DNA from 3 places in the Alteromonas sp. genome. Region 2 is predicted to be linked to each of the others. Evidence: predicted binding sites of a transcription regulator. Region 2 holds the regulator's gene; each other region holds the start of a gene.

Region 1 (4,132 bases), on a different contig from region 2:
GTCTTTCGTAACCCCCATGGTGTAGTCAGTCAAATCATTCAGACCTGACCACATGTCGGGACCGGATTCATTGTTGACGTAGAAAACCAGGTTTTCTGAGGTGACAGGCTCGCTGTGCCAGAAGGTCTTTTCCCGATCCCGAACATAGTTGCCGTAAGAAATGGCGTCATATTCGCCATTCTTTGCCCCTTCCAGTGCGTCTTCCCAGGGAACGTAAATAAACTCAGCCCGTACACCGGTTTCCAGAAACACTTCGCTGATGATGTGATTCATGTAGCCGTTGTGTTCCATCTCTTCAGAGGTATACGGTGCGTATTCTGTGGTGGCAATTTTCACTGTCATCCAGGTGTGAGCCATGGCTGCGGCGGGTAACAACGCGGCGGTCAGCAGCGCTGTTTTAATGAGTCGTAATAATAACATATCAGAAATATACTCCCAGGCTGATGTTCAGGCGGTGTGTGGATTGCGGATCATCGTTGAAGTTTAACCCCATGCCGGACCCGCCGGAAAACCACATGTTTTTGCCCTGAATACTGTCGACATATACGAATAATTTAGACCAGCCGAAGCTGCATCCGTTTACCCACTGGGTACTGTCGCTGCCGGCTTCAGAGCCTCCTTCCACGCGGGAATATTCACTGTAGCAGGTAATATCCTCTAAAGAAGCGACAGTGAAAGGGAAGCTGTAAGCCAGGTTAGCCATATACGACTGACCTTCACTGGCCATCAGGAATGGCGCTTCAAACGAAGACAGGGCCAGCCGGTCCTGAAGTTGTCCTTCCGGGGCAGCCAGATCGTAGCGGTAATCCAGATACTGCAGCTCTACTTTCCAGGGTTTCTGGTTATGGCGCAGGTGTACAGCATAAGCGGTCATGTCTCCGCTATCCTGTGTATCAAAATTAAATATGTCACCCTGCTGAAATGATACGCCGATGTCGGTGGTGGAGCGGGGAAGTAGTCTGGCTTCGTAATTTACCCGCAAGTTGTACTGGCCATCTTCCTGATTACGGTATTCGCCGTCATCAGCGACGTCAAAGGAGTAGCGGCCAAAGCGGGCGGCATTATTGTATTCATCATTCAGAAAATAGCCGGCGTGAACCGTAAACGGACCCCGTTCATAACGGGCAACAACCCCTGCATCATAATCATCTTCAAAACCAATATAGTAATTGGCGGAGAACCAGAAGCTGTTTGAAGCGAAAGGTAACAATCCGAAGGGGACTTTAGTGATACCGCCGGTGACATCCAGGTATTCGTCGTAATGCCAGGTCAGATCTGCATAGCGGACCGTATCGAAATCAGTATTTTCATACCAACGGTAATCAGCTTTGTAGGAAAAGTCATCGAATTTTCCGTCGACGGTGAGTTTGATTGACTCAAATTCCAGTCCGTCCCGTATTGCCGGCGCCTGCCAGTCACGGTGACCGTAATTGACTCTCACATGACCGCCAAGGTTAAAGTTATCTTCTTCTGCAGTGACGGGACCACACAAAGCGGTTATCCCTAACGTCATGCACAGTGCGTTTCTTCTCATCATGCTTAAAAGCCCTGAGGTTAAATACGTGCGCCGTCATGGCCCAACGTAGCAGGTGTTAAATTTATGTGTCACAGAAAAGATACACGGCAGCACAAAGCTGAGATCAAACAGAGCAGGATTTAACTGCGGAAGGCGTGACCAGAAGAGATAAAAAAATCCGGTGTACAGAGACACCGGATTTGATTTTGAACATAATCCTTTCGAAGGGATCAGTGCAGAAGGCGGGTTTTAATTGTGCCTTTGATGTTTTGAAGCTGGGCCAGACCTTCATCGGCTTTGTTTGCTTCCACATCAACAACTACGTAACCGATATCTGCAACGGTTTGCAGATACTGAGCTTCAATGTTGATACCTTTTTCTGCGAATGTCTGGTTAATCTGGTTCAGTACACCCGGACGGTTTTCGTGGATGTGCAGTAAGCGTGAACGGCCGGGGTGATCCGGTAAGGATACTTCAGGGAAGTTCACTGCAGACAGCGTTGAACCGTTGTCTGAGTATTTCGCCAGTTTACCGGCTACTTCAATACCGATATTTTCCTGCGCTTCCTGTGTGCTGCCGCCCACGTGGGGGGTAAGGATCACATTATCAAACTGACGCAGCGGTGATTCGAATTCTTCAGTATTCGATTTCGGCTCAACCGGGAATACATCGATAGCGGCACCGGCAAGGTGTTCGCTTTCCATAGCTTCAACCAGTGCATCGATATCAACAACAGTACCACGGGACGCATTGATAAGAATGGCGCCTTTTTTCATTTTCGACAGTTCTGCTTTACCAATCATGTCTTTAGTAGACAGGGTTTCAGGAACATGCAGAGAAACGACGTCAGATGTCGCCAGAAGGGTATCCAGCGATTTCACCTGCACAGAGTTACCCAGTACCAGCTTGTCTTCAATATCGTAGAACTGAACGCGCATGCCCAGGTGCTCAGCAAGAATGCTCAGCTGTGTTCCAATGTGGCCGTAGCCAATGATACCCAGCGTTTTACCACGGGCTTCGTATGAGCCTACAGCACTCTTTTCCCACTCACCACGATGGGCTTTGGCATTCTTGGACGGTACGCCGCGAAGAAGAAGAATTAACTGGCCCAGCACCAGTTCTGCAACAGAACGGGTGTTAGAAAATGGCGCGTTGAATACAGGAATGCCTTTAAACTGAGTGGCTTTCAAATCTACCTGATTGGTACCGATACAGAAGCAACCTACAGCAACCAGCTTTTCAGCGGCCTGAACCACGGCCTCAGTGATCTGAGTACGTGAACGGATTCCGATAAAGTGAACATCCTTCACTTTTTCGATGAGATCTTCTTCTGACAGGGAGGTCTTCAGATACTCAACATTGGTGTAACCGTTACTGTTTAAGGTTTCAACGGCACTTTGGTGAACGCCTTCCAGTAGCAATATACGGATCTTGTCCTTGGGTAGGGATACTTTACTCATTGCCTCACATCTCGAATAGTTGGTTGCAAAAAGACATCTGGACGTCTATATGGGCAAAATAACAGATATCGTTGTTGGTTAAAAGCGCTATTTCATTCAGCAAGCCTTATATCCGGCTTGCTGACAGGGTGATTAAGTTTAGTCGCTGACCGTAATTACGCCCGAACCGGTTGCTACCAGTACAATATCTGCGCCACGGTTGGCAAAAATACCGTTAGTGACTACGCCGGCCAGACTGTTAATAGCATCTTCCATTTCACGGGGATTAATGATGTTCAGGTTGTGAACATCCAGTATCACGTTGCCGTTGTCAGTCACCACGCCTTCACGGTAAACCGGATCGCCACCCAGTTTTACCAGCTCTCTGGCTACGTAAGAGCGCGCCATGGGAATGACTTCAACAGGGAGCGGAAATTTGCCCAGTACCGGTACCTGTTTGGTGTCGTCTACAATGCACACGAAAGTTTTCGCTACCGCTGCGACGATTTTTTCACGCGTCAGGGCTGCGCCGCCGCCTTTGATCATGTGTTTGTGTTCTGTCACTTCATCAGCGCCGTCAACATAAACAGAAAGGCTGTCTACTTCATTCAGCGAAAACACTTCAATGCCGTGGGCTTTAAGTTTTTCTGTTGATGCGTCTGAGCTGGATACTGCGCCAATAATCTTGTGTTTAATGTCTGCCAGCGCATCAATAAAAAAATTGACCGTTGAGCCTGTGCCCACACCAACAATGGTGTCCGGCTCTACATATTTTATGGCTGCTTCAGCTACAGCTTTCTTCTTCGCGTTCTGATCCATAGGGGTTCTCCAAAGTTTTGCAGAAGTTTAACTGAAAACTGCAGGAATGGGAGACGAAATTAAGGGCAATTAGTCTTATCCGGCCGTATTACGCCGGAAGGCGTGATGATGAGATCCAGGGGGAAATCCCAGGGTTCAACCGGCAGCGCGTCAACCTGCTGGCAATCATGTGCGATACCGGCAAGCAGGGGGCGGGAAGCTGCGTTGCGATAGGGCGCCAGCGTACGATCGTAAAATCCGCCACCCATGCCCAGCCGGTTTCCTTTTTCGTCGAAACCGGTGAGCGGCATCAGAATTAAATCATGACGGGAAAAAGGTATCACATCAGGGCAGCGTAACTGAGGCTCAGCAATATTGA
Region 2 (4,132 bases):
TCAAACTGCACGGATAGTTTCATGCTTGTACAGTGTAACCATTCGTAGTCATGGGGGGAATGTTTTGTTGATTTCTCAGCAGATTGTAATCTCTGGCGCAGTGGCGAATTGACGAGAATAGTCAGGTATCGTAGCGATAAGGAGGAGGAGGCTAGGGGAAAAACCGTCTGCAGCAAGGATGCTGCAGTCGAGCCTCCAGGGATGGAGTTCCGGCGTGTTTTTCCCCTAGCCTCCGCATCCAGCGGAGATACCGTAATACGTCCGCCTCTCGTTAGCCGGCGCGAACGCCCAGCATGTGGCAGATGGCGTAGCTGAGTTCGCAGCGGTTCAGGGTGTAGAAGTGGAAGTGTTTCACCCCTTCTTTCGCCAGCACTTTTACTTGCTCCATGGCGATGTTTGCGCCAATCAGATTACGTGTTGCCTGGTCATCGTCATCCAGCCCTTCGTACATCTTGTGCAGCCAGCCCGGTACGTGAACATTGGTGAAACCGGCAAACTTAATCAGTGTCTGATAATTCGTCACCGGCAGGATCCCGGGAACGATATCCAAATCGATACCGGCTGCAGCAGCACGGTCACGGAAACGCAGGTAAACACTGGTGTCAAAAAAGAACTGAGTAATTGCTTCAGAAGCCCCGGCTTCCGCTTTACGCTTCAGGTTAAGCAGGTCGAACTGGGCATTCGGTGCTTCCGGATGTTTTTCCGGATAGGCAGCAACGGAAATATCAAAGTCTGCTACGTCTTTCAGCAGTGCCACCAGATCAGAAGCATACATTTCGGTTTTATCTACGCCCTTCGGTAAATCGCCACGCAGAGCAACAATGCGGCGAATACCCGAATCCCAGTATTCCTGAGCAATTTGTTTGAGTTCATCACGGCTTGCGTCCACACAGGTCAGGTGAGGGGCTGCCTGTACACCGGTTTGTTGTTGAATGCGTTTAACAACATCATGGGTACGGTCACGCTCACCACTGTTTGCACCGTAGGTCACAGACATATAAGAAGGCTTAAGAGGCGCCAGGCGTTCAACAGATTTCCACAGCGTTTGTTCCATCTTTTCCGAGTTAGGCGGAAAAAATTCAAAAGAGACATCAATGTCACGCAATTCGGACAATGACTGGTTTAAGGCGTCGATACCTTGTGCATAGGAAACCATTTTGTTGACTCACTCAATTCTTTGGACGTTTAGACGTCTAAACTAATTAATATATGTCTGGACGTCAAGAGGTTTACACGGCTTAATTGACCTTTTCGCTACATTGTTTAGAATTTCCGCTTATAAAGTAAAATAACAGGCAGTCCGAGATTTCACATGGCAGAATGGAATGGTAAGTATATACACCCTTACGCAGAGCATGGAAAAAAGAGTGAGCAAGTAAAGAAAGTCACTGTTTCTATTCCGATTAATGTGCTTAAGGTGCTCACAGACGAGCGAACCCGCAGACAAATTAATAACCTGCGTCACGCGACGAATTCAGAGTTACTGTGCGAAGCATTCCTTCATGCTTTCACCGGGCAGCCGCTGCCTGACGACGACGATTTGCGCAAAGATAACCCTAACCGTGTTCCTGCCGTTGCAAGGAAAATGATGGAAGAGATGGGGATCGACCCCACCGCCGACAACGAAGAAGAATAAAGTAAAGCCAGAGCGAATCACTCTGGCTTTTTTGTATCAGGGGCAAGCTTAGTCTTGTCTGGCTGAGGGCGGCTCGATTTTTTGCAATTCGAACAGGGGCCGGAAAGTTGAACGGAACAGGAGCACAATACCCAGGCTCATTACTCCGCCCGCAACCGCGCAGGCTACCGGACCAACAGCTGCCGTCACCGAACCACTTCTGAAATCTCCGAGTTCGTTGGAAGACGCGATGAACAGGGAGTTCACTGCACTCACCCGGCCACGTAGAGCGTCCGGTGTCATAATTTGTACCACTGAGCTTCTGATCACCACACTTATCATGTCTGAACCGCCATAAATCAGCAAAGCGAAGCAAGCCACATAAAGATTTTGTGAAAAGGCAAAGCCGATAATAGAAAAGCTGAAAAGGATCAGTGACCAGAACAGCAGCGGGCCGTTGCGTTCAATAGCCCGTTTACGTCGTACCATTGTCAGACCGATAAGCGTCGCACCCACAGCCGGCATGGCCCGCAATAAACCCAGTGTTTCCGGACCTTCATGTAAGACGTCTTTCACAAACACAGGTAATATGGCCATGACACTGCCACAAAGTATAACCACAAGATCAGTAAACAGCGCTCCGCGGACAACGTTGTTGTGCATCAGGTATTCCACACCGCTGAATATGTCTTTGAGCGCCAGTTTGCGCTCTGAATGAATGTTCAGAGCAGGCAACAAAGAAAAGCCACCCAGTGTAAACAGGCCGAAAATGATGAGCACCCAGTAGAGCTGACGGTCGAGCGCTGCCAGTAACACACCCGCGAGGAAAGGCCCCACGGTTAAGGCGATATTCCAGATAGAGCTTATGGCAGCCACCGCACGCCCCAGATGATCCGTGCTGACGATATTCGGCAACACAGACTGAATGGCCGGTGCGAAGAAAGCCCGCCCTGCGCCTAATACCGATAACGAGCAAAACAGCGCCCATTTATTCAGTTCCGGCTGATTCATCAGCAAAGCGACGGCCAGCACCACCAGTAACTGTAATCCGGCAGAAATTAACAGAATACTTTTGCGGGAAAAGTTGTCTGCAGCCCAGCCCGCCACGAGGAATAAACTGATTACCGGCACAATCTGAAAAATGCCTACCAGTGCCAGGTCAAAGGCCTCGCCGGTGGCTTCATATAAATGCCAGCCGATGCTGACTGCCATAGTTGAGCCGATAAGCGTGGTAGCTATTCGTCCGATGATGAGCCCGATAAGTGCTTTTGACCACATGAAATCTTTGTCCGTCAGATTAGGGGAAGCGGGAAGATAAACGAAAACGGGCCGGTAGTGTAACCGGCCCGTAACAAATGAAGTCAGTCTGCTTCAATCAGTCTTTGTTACCCGTGTATTTTGCCGGTAAGGATTCAACACCGGCAACGCCTGAGTCAATCGCTGCCTGTGCTACGGCACTGGCAATACGGTGAAGCAAACGGGGATCCATTGGTTTAGGAATGATGTAATCTTTACCAAATGTCAGCGATGCTGATTTACTGGCTTTCAATACTTCTTCAGGCACAGGCTCTTTCGATACTGAACGTAAAGCTTCTACCGCAGCAACTTTCATTTCGTCATTAATGGTCGAAGCACGCACATCCAGCGCACCACGGAAAATGAACGGGAAGCACAGTACGTTGTTCACCTGGTTGGGGTAATCTGAACGGCCTGTGGCCATGATCAAGTCACTGCGTACCTCATGGGCCAGTTCCGGTTTAATTTCCGGATCAGGGTTTGAGCAGGCGAATACCACCGGGTTTGGTGCCATCAGTTTCAGCGTTTCTGGAGGCAGTACGTCAGGGCCGGAAACACCGACAAAAATATCCGCACCATCCATAACATCGTCAAGGGTACGTTTGTCCGTGTTGTTGGCGAACAACATTTTGTGTTCCGTGAGATCGTCACGGCGGGTATGAATCACCCCTTTACGATCGAGCATATAAATGCGTTCACGCTGGGCGCCGCACTTGATCAGCAGCTCCATACAGGCAACGGCGGCAGCACCGGCTCCCATACAAACAATTTTGGCGTCTTCGATGTTCTTGCCCTGAATTTCCAGCGCGTTGAGCATACCGGCCGCTGTTACAATGGCGGTACCGTGTTGATCGTCATGGAATACCGGAATCTTGCAGCGTTTGATCAGTTCCTGCTCGATTTCGAAACATTCCGGCGCTTTGATATCTTCAAGATTAATACCGCCGAACGTATCAGCGATATTGGCAACCGTGTTGATGAATTCTTCAGTAGTCCGGTGTTTAACTTCAATATCGATGGCATCCAGTCCGGCAAAACGCTTAAACAGTAACGCTTTACCCTCCATCACTGGTTTTGATGCCAGCGGACCTAGATTACCTAATCCGAGAATGGCCGTACCATTACTGATTACTGCAACCATATTACCTTTGGCGGTATAGCGGTATGCTGCATCCGGATCTTCGGCAATTTCACGTACCGGCTCGGCCACGCCGGGGCTGT
Region 3 (4,132 bases), on a different contig from region 2:
ATAAACTCATCAATTGATGCACCTTCTGCAAAACCTTCCGGTAACACAGATTCAATCTGAATATCAGACAGTTCAAGCACCAGGCCGGCTTCACGTGCCATGATCAGCAGTTTACGGGCCACGTCCATGCCGCTTAAGTCATCACGTGGATCCGGCTCGGTATAGCCATTTACTTTTGCTGCACTGGTAGCCTGTGACAAGCTCATACCTTCTTCAAGCTTACCGAATACATAGGATAAGCTACCGGATAAAATGCCTTCAAACTGATGCAGCACGTCGCCGGCAGCAAACAATTTCTGCAGGTTATCGATAACCGGCAAGCCCGCACCGACGGTAGTTTCATATAAATACTGGCGATTTGTATTCTGCGCGGTTCTGCGCAGCTGACGGTAATACGCCATGGTGTCGGTGTTGGCTTTTTTGTTAGGTGTCACTACGTGGAAGCCCTGCTCCATCATATCCACGTACTGTGAAGCTACCGCTTCGTGACTGGTACAATCAACAATCACCGGATTTACCAGACTGTTGCTGTTAACAAACTGGTGTAAACGCTCAACACTTAACGACTCCTCAGAAGCTGCCAGTGCAGACTGCCAGTCGCCTGACACATCAATGCCCTGCGCGTTAAGCAGCAGTTTGCGGCTGTTGGCAATACCATATACACGTAACTGAATATTGCGCTTTAACAGTGCAGGTTGCTGACGGGCAATCTGACCCAGCAATTCTGTACCTACGTTACCGCAGCCAACCAGGAATACGTCAATGGTGTGGCGATCGGAGAAGAAGTTCTGGTGAATAACCCGTACCGCCTTCTTCGCCTTTTTCGCTTCGATAACCGTAGAGATGGAACGCTCTGAAGATCCCTGAGCAATGGCTACGTTGTTCACACGGGCTTGCGCCAGTGCAGCAAAGAACCGGGCTGCCAGGCCTTTTGTGTGACGCATTCCATCACCGACCAGAGTAACAATGGCTAAGTCGTGACGCACTTCAATTTGATCAAGCAACTGGTTTTGCAGTTCCAGAGCAAAGGCATCTTCCAGCAGTTGCTGTGCACGGGCCGCATCTTTTTCCTGTATACAGAAGCTGATGCTGTATTCCGAGCTGGACTGGGTGATCAGGCTGATGGAGATATTGGCATTACTCATCACCTCAAATACACGGCTTGCCATGCCTACCATGCCTTTGAGGCCAGGTCCGGCAACATTAAACATCGTGATGTTATCGAGCTGCGAAATACCTTTCACTGACGTCCATTTCTCGCTGGCTTCGTTACTGATTAGCGTGCCGGGCGCAGAAGGATTCAGGGTGTTTTTGATCAGGCAGGGAATGTGATGCTGAGCGATAGGACCTATGGTTTTCGGGTGCAGTACTTTGGCACCGAAGTAAGACAGCTCCATGGCTTCCTGATAAGTCAGCTTATCAAGTAATACTGCCCCTTCAACCTGATTCGGGTCAGCGTTATAAACACCGTCTACATCCGTCCAGATTTCACAGCAGTCTGCGTCGATACAGGCCGCAAGGATGGCAGCAGAGTAATCAGAACCGTTACGGCCGAGCGTGACTTTTTCACCCTCTTCATTAACTGCAACAAAGCCGGGCATAACCAGTAGTACTGAACCGTCGTTCTTTACGTCACTGAAACGAGCTTTACTCATTGCCACATCAGCAATGCTGTCGAGATATTCGCCGTGTGCCAGCACGTATTCGACCGGGTCGATGATACTGTTAACCACACCTTTACTCTGCAAAATCGCACTGAACAGCGTCACACTGATGTATTCGCCGATACTTAAGATGCCGGCAGCCACAGAATCCGGAGCACAACCAAGCAACTTAATGCCTTCCAGTTGTTGCTTAAGCGCAGACAAGCGCTCTGAGATAAATGAAGAAACGTGGTCGTGGGCGAAGTTATCTAAGGTGGTGTTTAATTCGTCAGCAATACCCTGAACAGTTTGCTCCAACTTTTCGAACAGAGGCTGGAAGTCATCCCCTGCGGCAGCCTGTTCACAAAGAGAAGAAAGCGCGTTGGTCACGCCCTTTGGCGCAGAAAGCACTACTGCTGCGCCATCGGTTTGGTGGGTGGTCATACAAATCCCGGTCACACGCAGGTATCGGGGTGCGTCGGCCAGAGAAGATCCACCAAACTTTAAGACTTTCATGTAATGCTCCTTTCGGTTTTATTTTGCTACATCAACGCTCAATTGCGTAAAAAAAAACCCGCTCCTGGTGAGGGCGGGCTTTCGATGTCTGGTTGCAATGTTGCGCACTAGCCAGCGACCGCCCTCAAAGAGGTGGTAATAATCATCGTGCCGGTGGTGCTAATCATTGTTTTCATACGGACAATTTGCCGTATAGACGTCTATCTGTCAACCGCGATTTTGCTTTTTCTGCGTAAAACACCGTCAGAACAGACAATTTACTCCTAAAGAGAGCCTTTTTCTGCCTTTTCATATTGCGATTCATCATATTTTGACAGGAAAAACGGGAATTTCATTGCGTACATTTTGCCGGAGCATTCCGTAATTTTTTCTTCCGGAGCCCAATGGGCACCCCGTTCAGGCCAGGGCAATGGAATTCTGCGCGGGAATAACTTTATATTTTTCATATCATTAGTGCATAAAAAAGGGCCGTACTCTCCGGTACAACGTCCGGCGCGTTGCGGCACTGTCTTTGCTATCTCAGCTTACACATGCCTATCAGATTTTATTTTTCCCGGAGAAAGTCCTTATGTCAGCGTTTAACGGAGTTTTAGGCGTCAGCCAGGCAGAGTCAGGTTATCAGTTTGCAGTGTGGGCGCCGAACGCCAAATCTGTATGTGTAACCGGAACATTTAATGAATGGGATGAGACTGCAAATCCTCTGGAATCCCGTGAAGGCGGAATCTGGGTTGGTTTTGCCGACAACGCGAAAAACGGTGATGAATACAAGTTTGCTATTACCACCTTGCAGGATGAGCTGTTATTAAAAAACGATCCCCGTGCCCGAAAGGTCACAAACAGTGTGGGAAACAGTGTTATTTACGATGATGAATATCAGTGGCAACACACACAATTTAAATCCGCCCCCCTTCATGAGCGCGTCATTTATGAAATGCATATTGGCACGTTTAATAAACCCGAAGATGGCCACGGCACATTTGCATCGGCCATAGAAAAGCTGCCTGAGTTGAAAGCGCTGGGCGTGACGATGGTTGAACTCATGCCTGTGAATGAATTCGCCGGGGATATAAGCTGGGGCTATAACCCTGCCTATCCCTTTGCAGTAGAAGAAGCCTACGGTGGTCCTGACGGACTGAAAGCCTTTATCGATTCAGCTCACGGCATGGGGATCGGTGTGATCCTTGATGTGGTTTACAACCATTTAGGCCCGAGCGACCTGGATATCTGGCAGTTTGACGGCTGGCACGAGAACGATAAAGGCGGCATTTATTTCTACAATGATTACCGCAGCGCCACGCCATGGGGAGATACACGACCAGACTATGGCCGTCAGGAGGTGCGGGACTATCTCACCGACAATGCACTGATGTGGCTGAACGAATTCAAAGCTGACGGATTGCGGATGGATATGGTGCCTTATATGCGCAGTGTTTCCGGTGCCGATACCGGCGATGACGATATCCCGGAAGCCTACGATCTGATTAAAACCATCAATCACCGTATTCAGACGTCCTGCCCGGGTAAAATGACCATTGCTGAAGATCTTCACAGTCATGAGTACATTACCGATCCTTTAGACAAAGGCGGTTGCGGCTATACAGCACAGTGGGCAGCAGGTTTCGTTCATCCTGTCCGCGATACGCTGACAAAAACAGAAGACAGTTATGTCGATTTGAGCACGGTGGTTAACGCGATTACCAGAGTGGTCAGCGGAAACCCGTTTGCCAGAGTGGTCTATAGCGAATCCCATGATGAAGTCGCTAACGGTCAGGCCAGACTGGTTGAGGAAGTAGCGCCGGGCGGTGTGGATGACAACTACTTTGCCCGTCAGAAAGGCATTTTAGCCGGCGTCCTTACCCTCACAACCGCGGGTATTCCTATGCTGTTTCAGGGGCAGGATTTCAAAGAGTCCGGCTGGTTCGATGATACCAGTGATATCGACTGGGAACGCAAAACCCGCTTTGCTGAGTATG

The links. Region 2 encodes MetJ, which represses methionine synthesis genes. Its sites were predicted from a motif close to TAGACGTCTAGACGTCTA; they were not measured.
Region 1: the regulator MetJ is predicted to act here: its motif matches at 3,007-3,024, upstream of serA (phosphoglycerate dehydrogenase).
Region 3: the regulator MetJ is predicted to act here: its motif matches at 2,345-2,362, upstream of thrA (bifunctional aspartate kinase/homoserine dehydrogenase I).

The regions. Positions count from the first base shown of each region.
Region 1 covers NZ_CFHOXV010000003.1:200,034-204,165, reverse strand. The annotation lists gene AC4PME_RS04020 (substrate-binding periplasmic protein) at 1-420, opposite strand, end outside; gene AC4PME_RS04015 (hypothetical protein) at 422-1,537, opposite strand; gene serA (phosphoglycerate dehydrogenase) at 1,747-2,976, opposite strand; gene rpiA (ribose-5-phosphate isomerase RpiA) at 3,115-3,774, opposite strand; gene AC4PME_RS04000 (5-formyltetrahydrofolate cyclo-ligase) at 3,834-4,132, opposite strand, start outside.
Region 2 covers NZ_CFHOXV010000041.1:4,768-8,899, forward strand. The annotation lists gene metF (methylenetetrahydrofolate reductase) at 272-1,156, opposite strand; gene metJ (met regulon transcriptional regulator MetJ) at 1,313-1,636, shown strand; gene AC4PME_RS17235 (MFS transporter) at 1,685-2,893, opposite strand; gene AC4PME_RS17240 (malic enzyme-like NAD(P)-binding protein) at 2,991-4,132, opposite strand, start outside.
Region 3 covers NZ_CFHOXV010000001.1:68,958-73,089, forward strand. The annotation lists gene thrA (bifunctional aspartate kinase/homoserine dehydrogenase I) at 1-2,159, opposite strand, end outside; gene AC4PME_RS00325 (alpha-amylase family glycosyl hydrolase) at 2,728-4,132, shown strand, end outside.